One region of the Paenibacillus sp. J31P13 genome, then DNA from elsewhere that is predicted to be linked to it. Evidence: a T-box and tRNA genes for the amino acid it is inferred to sense, from the RefSeq annotation. Region 1 holds a T-box; the other holds one or more tRNA genes.

The links. A T-box is a leader RNA that pairs with one kind of tRNA and senses whether it is charged. The one in region 1 lies ahead of AC0YOD_RS01580 (arginine--tRNA ligase), so its partner is inferred to be a tRNA-Arg.
Region 2: it has a tRNA-Arg gene. The T-box ahead of AC0YOD_RS01580 (arginine--tRNA ligase) is inferred to sense a tRNA for this amino acid. The anticodon was not compared.

Annotation. Positions count from the first base shown of each region.
Region 1 covers NZ_JBWDNR010000001.1:404,479-412,380, forward strand. The annotation lists gene AC0YOD_RS01570 (carbohydrate ABC transporter permease) at 1-640, shown strand, start outside; gene AC0YOD_RS01575 (phosphotransferase enzyme family protein) at 814-1,740, shown strand; gene AC0YOD_RS01580 (arginine--tRNA ligase) at 1,805-3,670, opposite strand; T-box leader at 3,713-3,928, opposite strand; gene AC0YOD_RS01585 (acyltransferase family protein) at 4,177-5,304, opposite strand; gene AC0YOD_RS01590 (SDR family oxidoreductase) at 5,518-6,372, opposite strand; gene AC0YOD_RS01595 (alpha/beta hydrolase) at 6,473-7,462, opposite strand; gene AC0YOD_RS01600 (outer membrane protein assembly factor BamB family protein) at 7,607-7,902, opposite strand, start outside.
Region 2 covers NZ_JBWDNR010000007.1:260,088-267,989, forward strand. The annotation lists gene ppc (phosphoenolpyruvate carboxylase) at 1-2,090, opposite strand, end outside; tRNA gene AC0YOD_RS22205 (tRNA-Gly) at 2,569-2,642, opposite strand; tRNA gene AC0YOD_RS22210 (tRNA-Pro) at 2,658-2,734, opposite strand; tRNA gene AC0YOD_RS22215 (tRNA-Arg) at 2,768-2,844, opposite strand; tRNA gene AC0YOD_RS22220 (tRNA-Gly) at 2,851-2,925, opposite strand; gene AC0YOD_RS22225 (ABC transporter ATP-binding protein) at 3,106-3,963, opposite strand; gene AC0YOD_RS22230 (phosphodiester glycosidase family protein) at 4,160-6,595, opposite strand; tRNA gene AC0YOD_RS22235 (tRNA-Leu) at 7,003-7,085, opposite strand; tRNA gene AC0YOD_RS22240 (tRNA-Leu) at 7,142-7,226, opposite strand; tRNA gene AC0YOD_RS22245 (tRNA-Lys) at 7,241-7,316, opposite strand; tRNA gene AC0YOD_RS22250 (tRNA-Gln) at 7,328-7,401, opposite strand; tRNA gene AC0YOD_RS22255 (tRNA-Val) at 7,411-7,486, opposite strand; tRNA gene AC0YOD_RS22260 (tRNA-Glu) at 7,515-7,589, opposite strand; tRNA gene AC0YOD_RS22265 (tRNA-Thr) at 7,632-7,707, opposite strand; tRNA gene AC0YOD_RS22270 (tRNA-Asn) at 7,712-7,787, opposite strand.

The DNA of each region.
Region 1 (7,902 bases):
TTTCCCTAGAGCGTTTATGAATAATCTCATCATAGCTTCGTTTGCAGTTACAGCACTGATTATTGTTTCCTCAATGGCTGCTTATGTCATTGCTAGAAGTGACAAGAAAATATTCAAGTGGATGTTTCTAGTGTTCATGGTTGGCCTAATTGTTCCATTTCAAATTGCCATTATTCCGCTTTATAAAATTATTGCCGGAATCCACTTGATGAACACATTTCCAGGTGTCATTTTAATTTCAATATTTTGCATCAATCTCCCTTTATCCATCTATTTATTTAAGGGATTTATAGGAACAGTGCCGATAGAATTGGAAGAAGCTGCGGCAATTGATGGTTATGGAACATTTCGTACCTTCTGGGGTATTATCTTTCCACTCCTTAAGCCGATAGTATCTACTGTCACGATATTGGATGCGCTGGCGATATGGAATGATTTTATGACTCCATTGTTGTTTTTGCAAGATCCCAAAAAGGCAGTATTACTACAGGAAGTGTATAAAAACGTCGGCCCTTTCTCTACGAATTGGACATCGTTTTTCCCCATGCTTGTTCTAGCTACCTTGCCATTGATTATTTTCTATCTCATTATGCAGAGAAGTGTTATTGAAGGTGTTATTGCAGGTGCAGTCAAAGGGTAATGAATGGCTCAAGCTTAGTATTATATTTTAACGAAGAAGGGCCATCCCACAAAGGATGGTCCTTCTTCATGGCAAGAGACTATTGTCGGTACAGTTTAGTTATAGTTATTTATTACATTTGTTTCGATCGTAAACATGTTAGTATATGATCTAAAAGTTGAGGTGAAAATGGTATGGAAGAAAGAATATTGCAATTTCTAAATAAATCCTATCCAATTACTTTTCATAATGTAGAGGCAGTAACAAATGAAATGTACCGCTGTCAATCAAAAGAAGGTGTCTTTTTTGTTCGAATAACGAATTATAAGACAGATGAAGAACAATTAGAAGAAGTGAAGTGGTTGCAATATCTATTTAATCAAGGCGTAGGGGTTCCTAAGATCATCCCCTCATATAATGACTCTCTTATTGAACATTTTCGTGAAGATGAAGAAAATCGAGTAGTTGTATTTCAGGCTGCTTCCGGCATTCATCTGCCACGGTCAAAGTGGAATAAGCTGATATTAAGAGATATTGGGAAACAAATGGGTAGAATGCATCGAGTGACTAAAGCATATTTGGAACGTGAGCATACAGCGAAAATCAAAAATTGGTGTGAAAACAATGAGTATGACTTTCTCAAACACATACCTGCTGAAGAGACGATAATACGCGGAATTGCACATGATGTTTTAAAACAGATTAAAGATCTGCCTCAAGATCATTCCAATTATGGTTTAATACACGGGGATTTATGGCTTGAAAACATCCTTATAGATCGTGACTCTAAAATAACGATGATTGATTTTCAAGATTGTGAAAAGCATTTTTATATTTATGATTTAGCTGTTCCCATCTATTCTGCACTAGAATTCTCTTTTTCAGGAGGAGAGAATATAAGCGATTATGAACAATCCATTACTAAGGCGCTAATAGATGGTTATAAAGAGGAGAATGAACTCTCTTCTGAGATGATATTGAAATTACCATTGTTTTTAAAACTAAAAGAATTGTTTGAATACGGTTTGATGCATATGTACTGGGATTCGAAAGAGCTAAGCGAGGAACAAGTTCGAATTCTGAACTTATATAGAATGCGATTAGAGCATAGACACTCTTGAACTAAAATGAAGAAGGGCAAAAACCGGGTGATAAAGACACCCGGTTTTTTGAGTTTTTTCAATCTTACATACGGCTAGGTGCAGGTAGTCCAAGCACAGATAGCGCATCTCCAATTGTATCTTTGAATTTTGATGTAAGCCAAAGCCTATTTGCTTTTTTATCATCATTTGCTTTAAGAATGGGACAAGCGCCATAGAAGTTATTGAACAATACGGCCAATTCATGAGCGTAATTACATACTATGTTTGGAGACAACTCGTTACATGCGATGTATAAAGTATCTTGCCAATTCGCTAAATGTCTAAGCAGCGCGTGTTCTGCTTTCTCTAGCTGATTGAATGCGTTAGGAACCAACGGTTTGATAAGCCATTCGTCTTCAGCTTTGCCTAAAATACTGACTGCACGAGCATGAGCGTACATTAAGTATACCCCAGAGTTTCCAGTGATTTCGGTGGCTTGCTGGATGTCGAAAACAACCTCAGTCAATAAACTAAAGCGGAGCAGGTAATAACGAATCGCTGCCGCTGCGATTATTCTACTGGGCAGACCTTCTTTATCTGAACGTTTATTTTCAATGATACCTTCCATCAGGTCGAGTAAATCGGATATTTTAATCCCGATGCCTTGTCTTCCGGACATAGCGTATGAAGCTTTGCCAGATGAAGTGTCTATACCTAGATCGTTTGCAGCTGCCGGACTCAGTGAGACCACGCCATAACTGACATGACGAAGCTTCTCTGCTTGCGCAGTGTAACCTAAAATATCAAGCGCTTGTTTAACCATAGCTTGAGGATATTGCTGCCGATGGTCGATTACATTAATGACGATGTCTGCCTTTCCATAAGTGGAGCTGGTTCCAGAATTATGAGTTGACCATAAACCCTCTGAAAAACGTTTATAACGGAAATCCTTATCTAGCAATCCAAATTTCCAAAGGTGATAAGCAATATCTTTTGCTGTGTAGGTCAAAATTCCGTTTGAACGAACTAAAACTTTATCCATGTTGTGTTCAGAATCACCATCTTCTAAATCAGTCGCAGCTGTTTGTTTTAATACCCAGCATCCTTCTAGCTTCCCGGAAGTTTCTTGATAGAATTGTGAGGTTTGATTCAGCAGGCTAAATGCCGAATTCCAAAAACCCTCTCTTACAATATTGCTCTCCCACACCAACAAATCATAGTGGATATGGAATGCGTTCATTTCTTCGAGATGTTCACGAACGATTCGCTCAGCTACAAGCAGCCCAACCCAAGATAAATTTTCGTTACCTTCCTCCAGCGAATGAAGAACCTTCGTTCTCTGCTCCATGAGAGGGGGATTCTGCGTATACTCCTTATTAACCCTAGAATAAATATCCCAGCAAAAATCTCCAAAACGTAAATGCTCCTTCTTGTGGGGGATATTTAATATACCTACCACAGTATCTGCTAGCTGATTCCCTAGGTCATCGATATAATTATGCACTTCTACGTTATAACCGACTCGCTTTAAGAATCTCACAAGAGCATCGCCAATACATGAATTTCTTAAATGTCCAATATGGGCTGACTTATTTGGATTAATGGAGGTATGTTCAATGACGACCTTTTCACCAGCATTCATGGGCAGTTTAAAATCCGTTTGAGCCCATTGCCCCCAGTCGATATACATATTTACAAAACCTGGAGGAGCAACTTCGATTTTACTAACTAAATGTTCGATATTTCCTTCTTGTTCCAGTTTTCTTTTTAACATTTCAGCTATTTGTACGGGTGCTTTACGTAATACTTTAGCTAGCTGCATGGCAATATTCGTTGAGTAATCACCATGTTCCAAATGAGCAGGTTGTTCGACATTGACCTTCAAATCATCCGTATAGTGGAGACCTAACTCGTTAAATAAACTTTTTGTGGCCTTTTCTATACTGCTTACAATCGTTTGGCTTATCATTGATAATCCTCCTTAAAAATAATAAAAAGCCCTCGTCTCCAAAACAGAGACGAAGGCTTATGCATTCGCGGTACCACTCTTGTTGTTAAACTTTCGTTTAACCACTCAATAAGATAACGGTCTTAGCCGTGACTTCCTAATGTAATTTCAGAAGTCATTCTCATGGGTGCGATTCACTGATTGACTCCGTACCGGCTCTCACTATTCCGGCTCGCTTGGACTTATGTCAATCGTTACTATCCCAGTCATTGAATTTACTGTATTTTCTGAATATATAATTAATTGAAAGGGAAGTCAACATAAAATAAGAAAACCATTAGGTTGCTGTAGTCAATTCATTTCATTAAACTAAGGACATATTAGTCTGATCTTAGAGTCATGGCTAATTTACTAAGACGTTTAACATTTATATTGGTGTAGATAGGCGTTTATGTGAGCGTTGTATAACAAAAAAATCCAGTCTCATTAGAGACCGGATTTTTTTGCGTAGAAGATAATCTGATCCGTTATGAAGTCCCGCGCACAGAATTTTCAAAAGCAGGTTTGCTGGAAGCAAGCTTGTCCTTCTTGATTGCCTTTGAATTATCTCGGACAGGTCCAACGATATATTTGCCGAATGGGAGCTTGTTTAAATATTTCGTTGTCAGCCATGCGGCGCTAAAGCAAGTCAGATATATGATTGGTATCGTAAGAAACGGATGAATGTACTTCGATATCGGCATGTAAAGAATAACGAAGGCGCGCATAAATACACTGTGAGTTAAATAAATGCCGAAGGAATGATCGGAAATAGAGACCATAAAGCTCGGAATGGATCGCATTTTATTCGAGATATAAAAGATTAGAAAAATAACTGAGGGAGCAAAGAGCAAGTAACTGACTCCCTTTGAACTGATAACGGGAGAGATATCGAGAAATTTAAAGCCCCATACGGGAAGCACCGTAATAAATGGTAACGCCCATACAATCCTTTTATTTCGATTCAGCACCTTTATGAACTGCTCATAATGTCTGCCGCAATAATACCCTAATGCGAAATAGAAAGCCCAGCCGATAAAAGGCAGCCAGCTCGTATAATACCAAATATACTCCGCGGTGCTTTGACTCCCAAAGCCAAACGGCGGTACGAAATTGAAAAAAGCAAGATAGACAAAGTTGATCATGAAGGCGCCCGGAAGCACAATTTTAGGAGACCAAGTTTTTAATTTATTATGTAAAAGATAGTGAATGAGTATGAATTGTATGATAATCAAAATAAAATAGCCATTATAATCACCCATAAAAACATTCCTGAACGCAGCATTTAGTAAATTTTGTACGGTAAAAGGCTCTTGATTTTCATTTACTTTATAGATGGACCCAATAATCCCCATCATGATATAAGGAGGAATGAGAACCTTCAAGCGCTTAGATAGAAATGCCTTAGGCAAGTTTTCTCTATAATTCTTGGCAATGAGGAATTCAGTGATAAAAATAAATAGGGGAGTGCCTACGTTAAAAACGAGTCTTGCCGCATTCAATATCGCGCTTTGCTCGTATATTCTTCCGGTAAATATGAGTGAATGGACCATAACTACAAATAAACAGCCGGCACAGCGTAATAATAGAATTTCATAAGATATTTTTTTCTCCACTCCAAAACCACCTTTATGTAATAGTTATTCGTTTTGAATAACATATTACATTAAAATACTCGTTTTGACGACAAAATGGAGGGGTAAAGGCATAAATCACGACTTGATAACTAGTTTTTATACTTATAAAACGACAAGCCCTACGCCTATCAGCGTGATAAAAGAAATAAGCTAGCCTTCTCCAAAAATGCAAAGGAGGCAGGCTAGCATGACTTATTTGCCCTTACGGGTCATTTCCGCAAGAACATTCCATTGCTCTGCAGTTACCTGGGACAAGCTATTAAATTGACCGGCGCCTTGCAGCCATTCGCCGCCGTCAATCGTAACGACCTCACCATTCATATAGCTCGCATAATCGGATATGAGATAGGCTGCAAGATTAGCAAGCTCCTCTTTATTGCCAACACGACGAAGAGGAATACGTCCCAGCATTTGCTCCTCCAGCTCCGGTGTAGGAGAGAGGCGTGACCAAGCGCCTTCTGTTGGAAAGGGGCCAGGCGCAATGGCAATCTGGCGTATGCCATAAGGTGCCCATTCAACGGCAAGGGATCGCGTCAGTGCTAACACACCAGCTTTTGCCGCTGCAGAGGGTACAACATAGCCTGATCCTGTGGATGCATAGGTGGTTACAATGTTTAGCATCGTTCCGCTGCGACCTTGCTCGATCCATCTCTTTCCGAGCTCCAGTGTCGTATAAAAGGTGCCATGAAGGACTATGTTTAGCACGGCATCCACCGCTTTTGGAGAGAGCCGTTCGGTTGGACTGATGAAATTTCCAGCTGCATTATTGATGAGCACATCGATGCCGCCAAAATGAGCTTCCGTCGCTTCAATCAACTCATAGATCTGCGCGGGGTCTCTAACATCGCAGCTCTTGTAAAAAACTTGATTTTCCGCAGAGCTCATTTCTTCCGAAGCTTTTCTCAGCACTTCTTCCCGGCGGCTTGCGATAGCCAGCTTTGCGCCAAGCTCCAAAAACTTTTCACCCATGGCGCGCCCGAGACCGGTAGCACCGCCGGTTATCAAAACAACCTTATCTTTTAATAGATCACTTGCGAAGGCTCCCATATGCGTTCATTCTCCTTTACACATTTATAACTAGTGTATGTTCAGAGAATGTGCAGCAATCCATTGCTTGTATAGGAATGTTGTAGGGTTGTATATATTTTTACTGAATGAACCTTCCGATAAAACCAGCAACCTTCTGCTCATAAGTTGCTTTATCTGTTATATACGCCATACCATGGCTTGCGTCTTTCACAAGCAATATATCCTTTTCTGTTTTGCAGGCGTTATACAATCTCCAAACCATTTCAGCAGGAACAAAGGTGTCATCGACTCCATGAATGAAAAGCATTGGCAAATTATTCTTTTCCAATTGGTTCATGGAGGAAGCCTCTCTAAAGCTGTAGCCCGCTTTCAGTTTTGTTAATAAGCTTGTTGTGTGCAAAAGAGGAAACGGTTGCATTTTATACATACGCCGCAGCTGGTAGGCAAGCTGATCATAAACGGATGTATAGCCGCAATCCTCAACGATCACCTTCACTTGAGGGGGCAAACTCTCGCCGCTTATCATCATGACGGTAGCGCCGCCCATAGATATCCCATGCAGAACGATTTGAATATCCTCGCCCTTGTCTTCCACTAGTTTATTGATCCAGCGCAAATAATCGAGACGATCAGCCCAGCCAAAACCGATATAGTCTCCTTCACTAGCACCATGTCCACGATCATCTGGCATAAGGACGTTGTAGCCTAGCTGTTCGTAGTAAAATTTGGCTAAGAGGCCCATATCCTTCCCACAGCCTGAATATCCATGTGCTAAAACGACTGTTTTTGTTGTTGGAGTCTGTGCAGTCAAATAATAGCCCACTAGCTTAAGTCCATCATGAGAATGGATATGCCAAGTCTCAGGAGAGAGACTATTGACCCATTTGGGACCATCAAAAGGAATTGGCGTTGGTTCGTCAGGCACTAAATCTTTATTATCGCTCAAAAATTGTTTGGAATTTCGTTGTATAGCCATATTGTAAAAATATAGACTGATGAGTATCAAAGCTCCTGTGATAAGGAGAGCCAAAATAATTATTGCCCATAAAACGGGATGCTCCGTTATTCCCATAGCGCCCACGTATCCTTTCTTCTCTTTCCCTTCCATACGAAAAACTTATCCCCTTTATTATGCGATAATGTGCTTGCTTTTAATTCCATTTTAACATGGTGGATAAAAAGAAAAAGTTAAGGGCTTTAAAAAAGCAGCAGCTGCCTCAGGTCATGGACCATAGAGACAGCTGCTGCTTCATTAATGCTTCAGTTCTGGCAATTGAAATTTAGAGAAATAACCATTCGATGAGCCGACATAAAGATCCTTGCCATCATAATTGATATATCCGCTCGTTACATCGAAATCTCCAAGCTCAGGATAGCCGAACATGACATCTTTGATCCGTTTGACATTCTTTCCGCTTTTCTTATCGATGAGTAAAAGGTCACCATTATAAGGAAGTAAGATATAATCCTTCAAAATGGTGAAGGTGCCCAAACCATAGTGCCAACCGTTTGGAGAAGAGCCATTCGTTTGAAGCTGCCAAATGATGT
Region 2 (7,902 bases), on a different contig from region 1:
TCATGCTCTTGCTCAGGATATTTTGCAAGCCGTGCTGCAGTGATAAGCGCCGAAGTCGCTTGCTCTAGGCTGCGGTACGCAATACCCTGCATCGAATAGCGAGAGGAAAGCACCTCGCCCTGCTCTGTTATTTTAATGCCTCCACCGATTGTATGCGGCGGCTGCGCAAGAATACTGCGGTTAAGCGGCATTCCGCCGCGGCCAAGTGCTCCGCCACGACCATGGAAAAATTTCATTTTAACATCATATTCATTACCTATCGCAGTAATCTCATTCATAGCTACACGAAGTTCCCAGTTCGCCGTAACCGCTCCGCCGTCTTTGTTGCTGTCGGAATAACCAAGCATAATTTCATGCAGATTGCCTACAGCTTGAACCGCTTGACGATAAATCGGCAACTCGAACAATTCTCTCATGATGCTTGGAGCAGCATGCAGGTCATCAATCGTCTCAAACAATGGCGCCGATTGAAGGGTACAACGAATAGTACCGTCTGACTCCTTGCGGAACAGACCCACTTCCTTCGCGAATACCATAACCTCAAGAATGTCACTTGCAGCTTCCGCCATACTGATTAAGTAACTCGAAATACAGTTCACACCAAATTCTTGTTGTGCATTGTAGATCGTTTGGTACACATTTAAACACTCGCGTGTGGATGCCGTGTAATCCAAGTGACTGGAAGTCAGTGGACGCGGATCATTCAGCAGGCGGTGAAGAAGATCTGTTTTCTCAGCTTCTGAAAGGGAAGCATAATCAGCTACCACATTCATTTTCGCTAAAACTTCTGCCATTGCATTCTCATGCTCTTGACTATGCTGACGAATGTCCAGCGTCATCAAGTGGAAGCCAAACAGCTCAACTTGACGAATAAGCTTAGCCAATGCTGTATCAGCAACATAGTCAGCGAAGTGATTGCGCAAGCTCCGATCGATAACAAGCAGATCTTCACGAAGCTCATTTGGATTGTTATAACGCATAGGTGAACCCTTAAGCGATTCATCGCGTGTATTAGCTAGCTTCTCTAGCATAAAGCCAAGCTTAATACGGTAAGGCTCCTTCGTATTTCTCCACAAATCTACGCATTTCAGTTCAACATGCTGGCGGTCCAAACGAATGGATTCCTCAAGCTCTGCTGACACCTCAATAAGATTTGTGCTGAAGCTGAGCATTTCGACAAGCTCAGTAAGCTTCTCTTCGTATTTGCGAAGCGCTAGTTGACGGTGCAACGTAAGAGCTTCCCAAGTTATGTTAGAGGTAACGGACGGATTTCCGTCACGGTCGCCGCCGATCCATGATCCAAAACGCAAATAATCCGGCACATGCCAGCTCTCGTTTGGATAGTATTTACCCAAGCAGCGCTCAAGCTCTTCATAGACGTTTGGCAATACCTCGAATAATGTTTCATCAAAATAATACAAACCGTTGCGAACCTCATCAATAACGGTTGGCTTGCGGTCGCGCAGCTCATCGGTTTGCCACAAAATAAGAACCTCATTCATGAGTTTCTCACGCAGCTTCTCACGCTCGCGATACGTTAAGGTAGGGTTGTCCAGCTCCATTACATCGCCGGCAATCCGCTTATGAATTTCGAGCACCGCACGACGAGTTGCCTCGGTCGGATGTGCAGTCATAACAAGCTCTAGAGAAATACTGCCCATAATTTCTTGAACGTCTTCAATCGCAATACCGCGTTCTTTCAAATCCTGAACAGCACTTTCGATGGAGCCGCGTTGTACGGATTCGCCGGCTGAAACCTCATAGTCTCTTTTCCGTCTAATCCGGTGATTTTGCTCGGCAATATTAACGAGCTGAAAGTAAATCGCAAACGCCCTAATAACTTGATGACGTATTTCCGGGTTTAGAGAAGACACGTTTTCTTTGAATTGATCGAATAACTCCGGTACAAATTCAGCGCGAAGCGCCTTGCTTTGTTCACGAATGCGCTCTACGATTTCAAGCAGCTCGCGTCCGCCTTGATGAACAAGAACCTCGCCGAGAATATTACCTAGAAAGCGGACATCGCGTCGCAACAGATTATTTGCTTGCGGACGGTTTGTCGTCAAAGTAGATGCAGTTTGATCCGACATACTGTTCCTCCTAAATTTTGCGAAGCAAAAGATCGCTTCGGAAGCATTTGCTTTTGTATTTGCGAAAAATCCGCTTCGAAAGCATTTACTTGATTTTGTGAAGCAAAAAGCCGCTTCAAAAGTTTATACGTATATATGAACGTTTTTTGACTTCTACTATCATACTACAAAAATCTACAGGGTTGAAGCCCCGAAGCCAATCCATATAAAAAACAAAGCAGAGTCTTCCGTTAGGAGAACCCGCTTTGTTATAAAAATATTCAAACTATTCTATACAGGGAAAGGATAAGACAATATGTCAGCGTTTCACGCCCAATATCTTTAAACCCTTGATTTACCTTTTTCATTTGAATCGCATGACTAGTTAAATATGTACCATGTTAATAATCTTGCGGATTATGTAGAATTCAAATTTGAATAAGCTTAAAGAAAAATACAAAAAAAGCCTTGCTGCGCAAGGCTTTCGGGTTTAATTAGTTGGAGCGGGTGATGGGAATCGAACCCACGCTATTAGCTTGGAAGGCTAAAGTTCTACCATTGAACTACACCCGCATAAAAAGTGAAAAGTGGTCGGGACGACACGATTTGAACATGCGACCCCCTGGTCCCAAACCAGGTGCTCTACCAAGCTGAGCTACGTCCCGAGGTGTAAATAAACTGCGTCTGTTGATGGATAATGGCGTGCCCTAAGAGATTCGAACTCCTGGCCTTTTGATTCGTAGTCAAACGCTCTATCCAGCTGAGCTAAGGGCACGTATGTTGGAGCGGAAGACGGGAATCGAACCCGCGACCCTCGCCTTGGCAAGGCGATGCTCTACCGCTGAGCCACTTCCGCATGTCGTTCATGTCAGCCGTTCGTGTGATGCAATGTCGCGGCGACAAGTAATAATATATCACCTCCGAAAATAAAATGCAACTGTTTTTCTAAAAAAGTTTTAAATTATTTTTAAAGGGGGTAAAAAACGTTGATTTTATGCGGAAAACGACATTAAAGTCACTGCTTGACTGCAGGCGATTATGCGCCTGCAGCCGCAAGTGGCTTCAAATATCTCGCATCATTATTGAATTCCATTTTCTCTACGTTTGACTCACTTGCTAACGCATAAGGCAAGCAAAGCGGAACACCCGAACGTGGGTCCGTAACGATGTCTGCTTCAATATTAAATACTTCTCGCAAAATATCAGGTGTCATAACCTCTGTAGGCTGACCCTCGCCAACAACATTGCCTTTCTTAATTGCAATCATATGATGCGCATAACGAGCAGCATGGTTTAAATCATGAACAACCATTACGATCGTACGATTACTGGTTGCGTTCAGTTTTTGCAGCAGCTGCAGCACCTCAAGTTGATGTGCCATGTCTAGGAACGTAGTTGGCTCATCTAGGAACAAAATATCGGTTTCCTGTGCCAAAGCCATCGCGATCCAGGCACGTTGACGCTGACCGCCTGAGAGCTGATCTACCGGACGATCCGCAAAATCAGTCATTCCTGTTGCTTCGATTGCCCACTGAATCATAGCTTTATCTTCCTTGCTAAGCGATCCAAAGCCCTTTTGATAAGGAAAACGTCCGTAGGATACAAGTTCGGAAACTGTAAGTCCGTCTGGCGCAGTAGGGTTTTGCGGCAAAATCGCAAGCTGCTTCGCGACTTCCTTCGTCGATTGCTTATGTATGGACCTGCCGTCCAGAAGTACACTGCCCTCGGAGGGATTCATTATACGAGCCATTGTTTTCAAAATCGTCGATTTCCCTGAACCGTTTGCTCCTACAAGTGCTGTAATTTTACCTTGTGGAATTGCGATATTTAAGTTTTCAACAATTAGACGATCATCATATCCGATATGAAGACCTGAAGTTGTTAGACGAATCATTGATATACACACTCCTTCCGCTGCCGGGGGCAGACACCATCTACATAATGTGATTTATATGGCATTTATTCATTAATAATAATTGATAACGATTATCATTCACATCTTGATGATATTATTTCTCAACAGATATGTCAATGTTTATATATAAGAAAAGCCGCCCAAATGGACGGCCTTCTTATATATTGCAGCTAAATTACCACTTCATCTTAGTTCCGAACACAAGAGCGTTGCTAATTAGCCTGCCGGGTACCGTAATAAGCTTCCCTTGAGCATACATCCCTGAGGATGCGCCCCCGTCCAAATTCATGGCTTGATAAGCCCCAAGCTGAAGCATGATTTGACCCCATTGTTTTATCGTCGCTTTCGGTATCGTTGCGATGATAATGGTTCCATCCTTCTTGACTAAGATCCCACTTCTCGTGGCAGAGTCAGTTAAAATCTTCGAGCTGCTAAAGCCTTCTCCTGCCGGATTGATTGCCAGCTTCCCATCCTTCACGAGCCTAGGACCGACACCAACAGCCGTATGAACACGAGACCAATTAATGGACTGACCATTCAGATTCGTCATTTCTACTTTATAGTCCACGGTTGTGCCCACTTGAAAGCGCGCAGCCAGCTTTTCTTCAGAGCCGGTGAAGACCAGGACATAACCATCAGACGGAATACTGACATTTTCTTTTTTGCTTATTTTTGTGACGACTCCCTTTTGTACGGTAATAGCAGTACCCATTGCGAAACCAATCTTCGCTCCTCGTTTTGGCGTAAACATGATGGCAGATGAGCCCCCAGCTACTGGGGTCCTATTAATAAAATACGCGTACCAGTTATTCGGTGACTTAAAGGAGCCATTTGTTCCGCCTAGTAGTTTAACTCGCAGCGAGTCCATGACAACTGTCCCATCCCATGTAAAACCGATTGCTGTTCCCGTATTACCGATATGCTCAACATTGCCATCCAAAATAACAGTGCCGTATGGCTCCGGTATTCCCCCATATGCCTCAAAATAGGTAGCGTTAATAGCTGCATCAGCGCCATAACTCTTTGCTATATCTCCAAGCGACTGCACCACGCCAACCTTCCGGCTTGCGAGTCCAGCCGTTACAGGCATACCCTTCGGAATGGTGACGGTTTGAACCGTATAAGACTTGCCTGAGACACTTACCTTCATTGACTGTTGCTTCACCTTAAGATTGGAAGCCGAAGCTGTTACCTGTACTGGCAGCTTAAGCTGGCCTTTAAAGCCGCTCGTTGTAACATCCACGATTAAATTGGCTTTACCCGCAGCTACTGGGGTAACCACGCTTTTATCATTGATGCGAACGACTGCTGGATTATCGGAACGGTAGCTTACTGCGACTGGAGCGGACAGCTTCAGCTTGTCCGTGAGCAGGAGCCTCGTGTCCAGCGGCAGCTTAATAGACGCCGCTGCATAAGTGACCGCTACGGGGCGATAAGGCCCCGCTGCGATTAGCTTGTTGGCGGACGTGTAAACAATTCGTCCGCTGCTAAGAGGCGTAACGCCGCTCGCGGGAACCGCGGCGTTGCCGCTATAGGTGTGCGCTATCGACGCGGTTGAGCCGTCGATGGCGTACACAGCGCCGGAACGCGCGCCGGCCAGTACGTGGCCGGCTGTACGGTCCGGCGTCAGCGCAGCGGGGCCAAAGCCTCCAGCCCCGCTTGCGCTGATGCGCCATAGTTCCGCCCCATCACTTAGGCGGAATGCAGCAATGCCTTTGCCGCTCAGCTCAGCGGCAACGACAGCCCCTGCATCCCCGGGCAGAAGCACCGGGGATGTCCACCCGCCTGCGGGCGCTGCCGCAAGCTCGCGATTGAAGCGGACGACTCCGTCCGCTTCATACGCAGCAATTGCTTTGCCCGCAAGCAGCATGACGCCGCCATTGCTCTTGTCGGCGATCAGCTTCGCCCCTCTTAGCGGCTCTTCCATCGCCGCCTGCCACAAAACCGTGCTTCCCTGCACGGCATACAACGTGCCATCGCTGCCCAGAGCATAAGCGCCGCTCTTACCTGCGGCAAGCTCCTTCACGCTAACCCCTTCAGGCAGCAGTGCCGATTGCTTCGCACCTTCTTGGTCCAATGATAGAATGCCATGCTGATAGGCGAAGTAAGGCAATCCATCTCCATCTGTGACTACTGCAGATGGCTGCAAATCTTCTTTTTTACTTTTAAAATAGAAGATGCCTGTTTGCCCGCCATTGCCCTCTTCGTCATATTGGTAGAGTCGAGCGCTCTTTCCAGCGATAAATACTTTTCCACGCCCATTAGTTGCAGGAGCTGACAAGCTTGTATAAGTATTCAATCGTTTCAGCTCTTTGCCCTCGCTATTTAGTACAGAAACCCATCCGTTAGCTGTTGCGGCGAACAGCTTGCCATTGGTAAGCGCAAGTGCTGGGAAAAGTGTCCCTTCCGCTGCAAATCGCCAATATTCAATCTCTGCACCATTATAGGCTGAAGCTTTCGATCCTGTTGGTTGACTATCATTAGCTGCTTCTACAGTAAAATCATCTCTAGAAATCATTGCTCCACTATTACCCGTATAGCTCAACCCAAGAGCTGCTATTAAACAAAAGATCAGCCCTCTTAATCCCCATTTGCCTGCCTGTAATCGCATATTCCCAATCTCCTTCGTTAACAAAGATTCCATATAGTCCCAATGAACTATATCGACAAGACTATCTTCAAAATGAAGGGTATCTCGAACATAGCATACAAGCAAAAAAGGATATGATCACTCTTACTTAACGAGCTAAATATTTTTAATTACAAGCATAAAATAATAATGACCTTTACTCTTCAGTACTCTGCCATTCATCCCTCTAATGGTTAATTACATATATGTTTCATCCTATTGATGAGCTGTATCCATTAATTATTAAGGCCGTTATAGCAAAAAATGTTGAGCTCTAACCCTAAAATAGGGTCAACGCTCAACATTTTCTCTCCATATCGTTATAATCCACTATATATTTCAGCTATTTAAACAGCAAAAAACCCTTGTTCGCCAAGGGTTTAATGATATGGTGCGCGTAGAGGGACTTGAACCCCCACGGTCGCCCGCTAGATCCTAAGTCTAGTGCGTCTGCCAATTCCGCCATACGCGCGCGTGGTACGTAAAACCTATTTAGTTCTTATTGCCTTTGAAGCTTTAAAGAAAATATGGTGCGCGTAGAGGGACTTGAACCCCCACGTCGTGAAACGCCAGATCCTAAGTCTGGTGCGTCTGCCAATTCCGCCATACGCGCGTGGTAAAGAAAAATGGTGAGTCATGTAGGATTCGAACCTACGACACCCTGATTAAAAGTCAGGTGCTCTACCAACTGAGCTAATGACTCATGAAATAAAATGGCTGGGGATTCAGGATTCGAACCTGAGATGACGGAGTCAAAGTCCGTTGCCTTACCGCTTGGCTAAACCCCAGCAGCGATATGGTGGAGGATGACGGGATCGAACCGCCGACCCTCTGCTTGTAAGGCAGATGCTCTCCCAGCTGAGCTAATCCTCCAGGATTGTTGCTTCCCAAAAAGGGAAATTGGTGACCCGTAGGGGAATCGAACCCCTGTTACCTCCGTGAAAGGGAGGTGTCTTAACCGCTTGACCAACGGGCCATACTATTAATTGAAGCTTGTACCACACAGTTGAAAGTAATCTGGAGCTCTCAACCGGATTCGAACCGGTGACCTCATCCTTACCATGGATGCACTCTACCTACTGAGCTATGAGAGCATAATGGCTCCCCGAACAGGACTCGAACCTGTGACAACTCGATTAACAGTCGAGTGCTCTACCAACTGAGCTATCAGGGAACGTTGTGCTTTTGTATTGAAATGTCTTTAGGACAATCAACAACAAAAGAGGTACGGTTGAAAATCAAGGTTTGCGCCTTGAAAACTGGATATGAAAGATAGAGGCTGCTGAAGC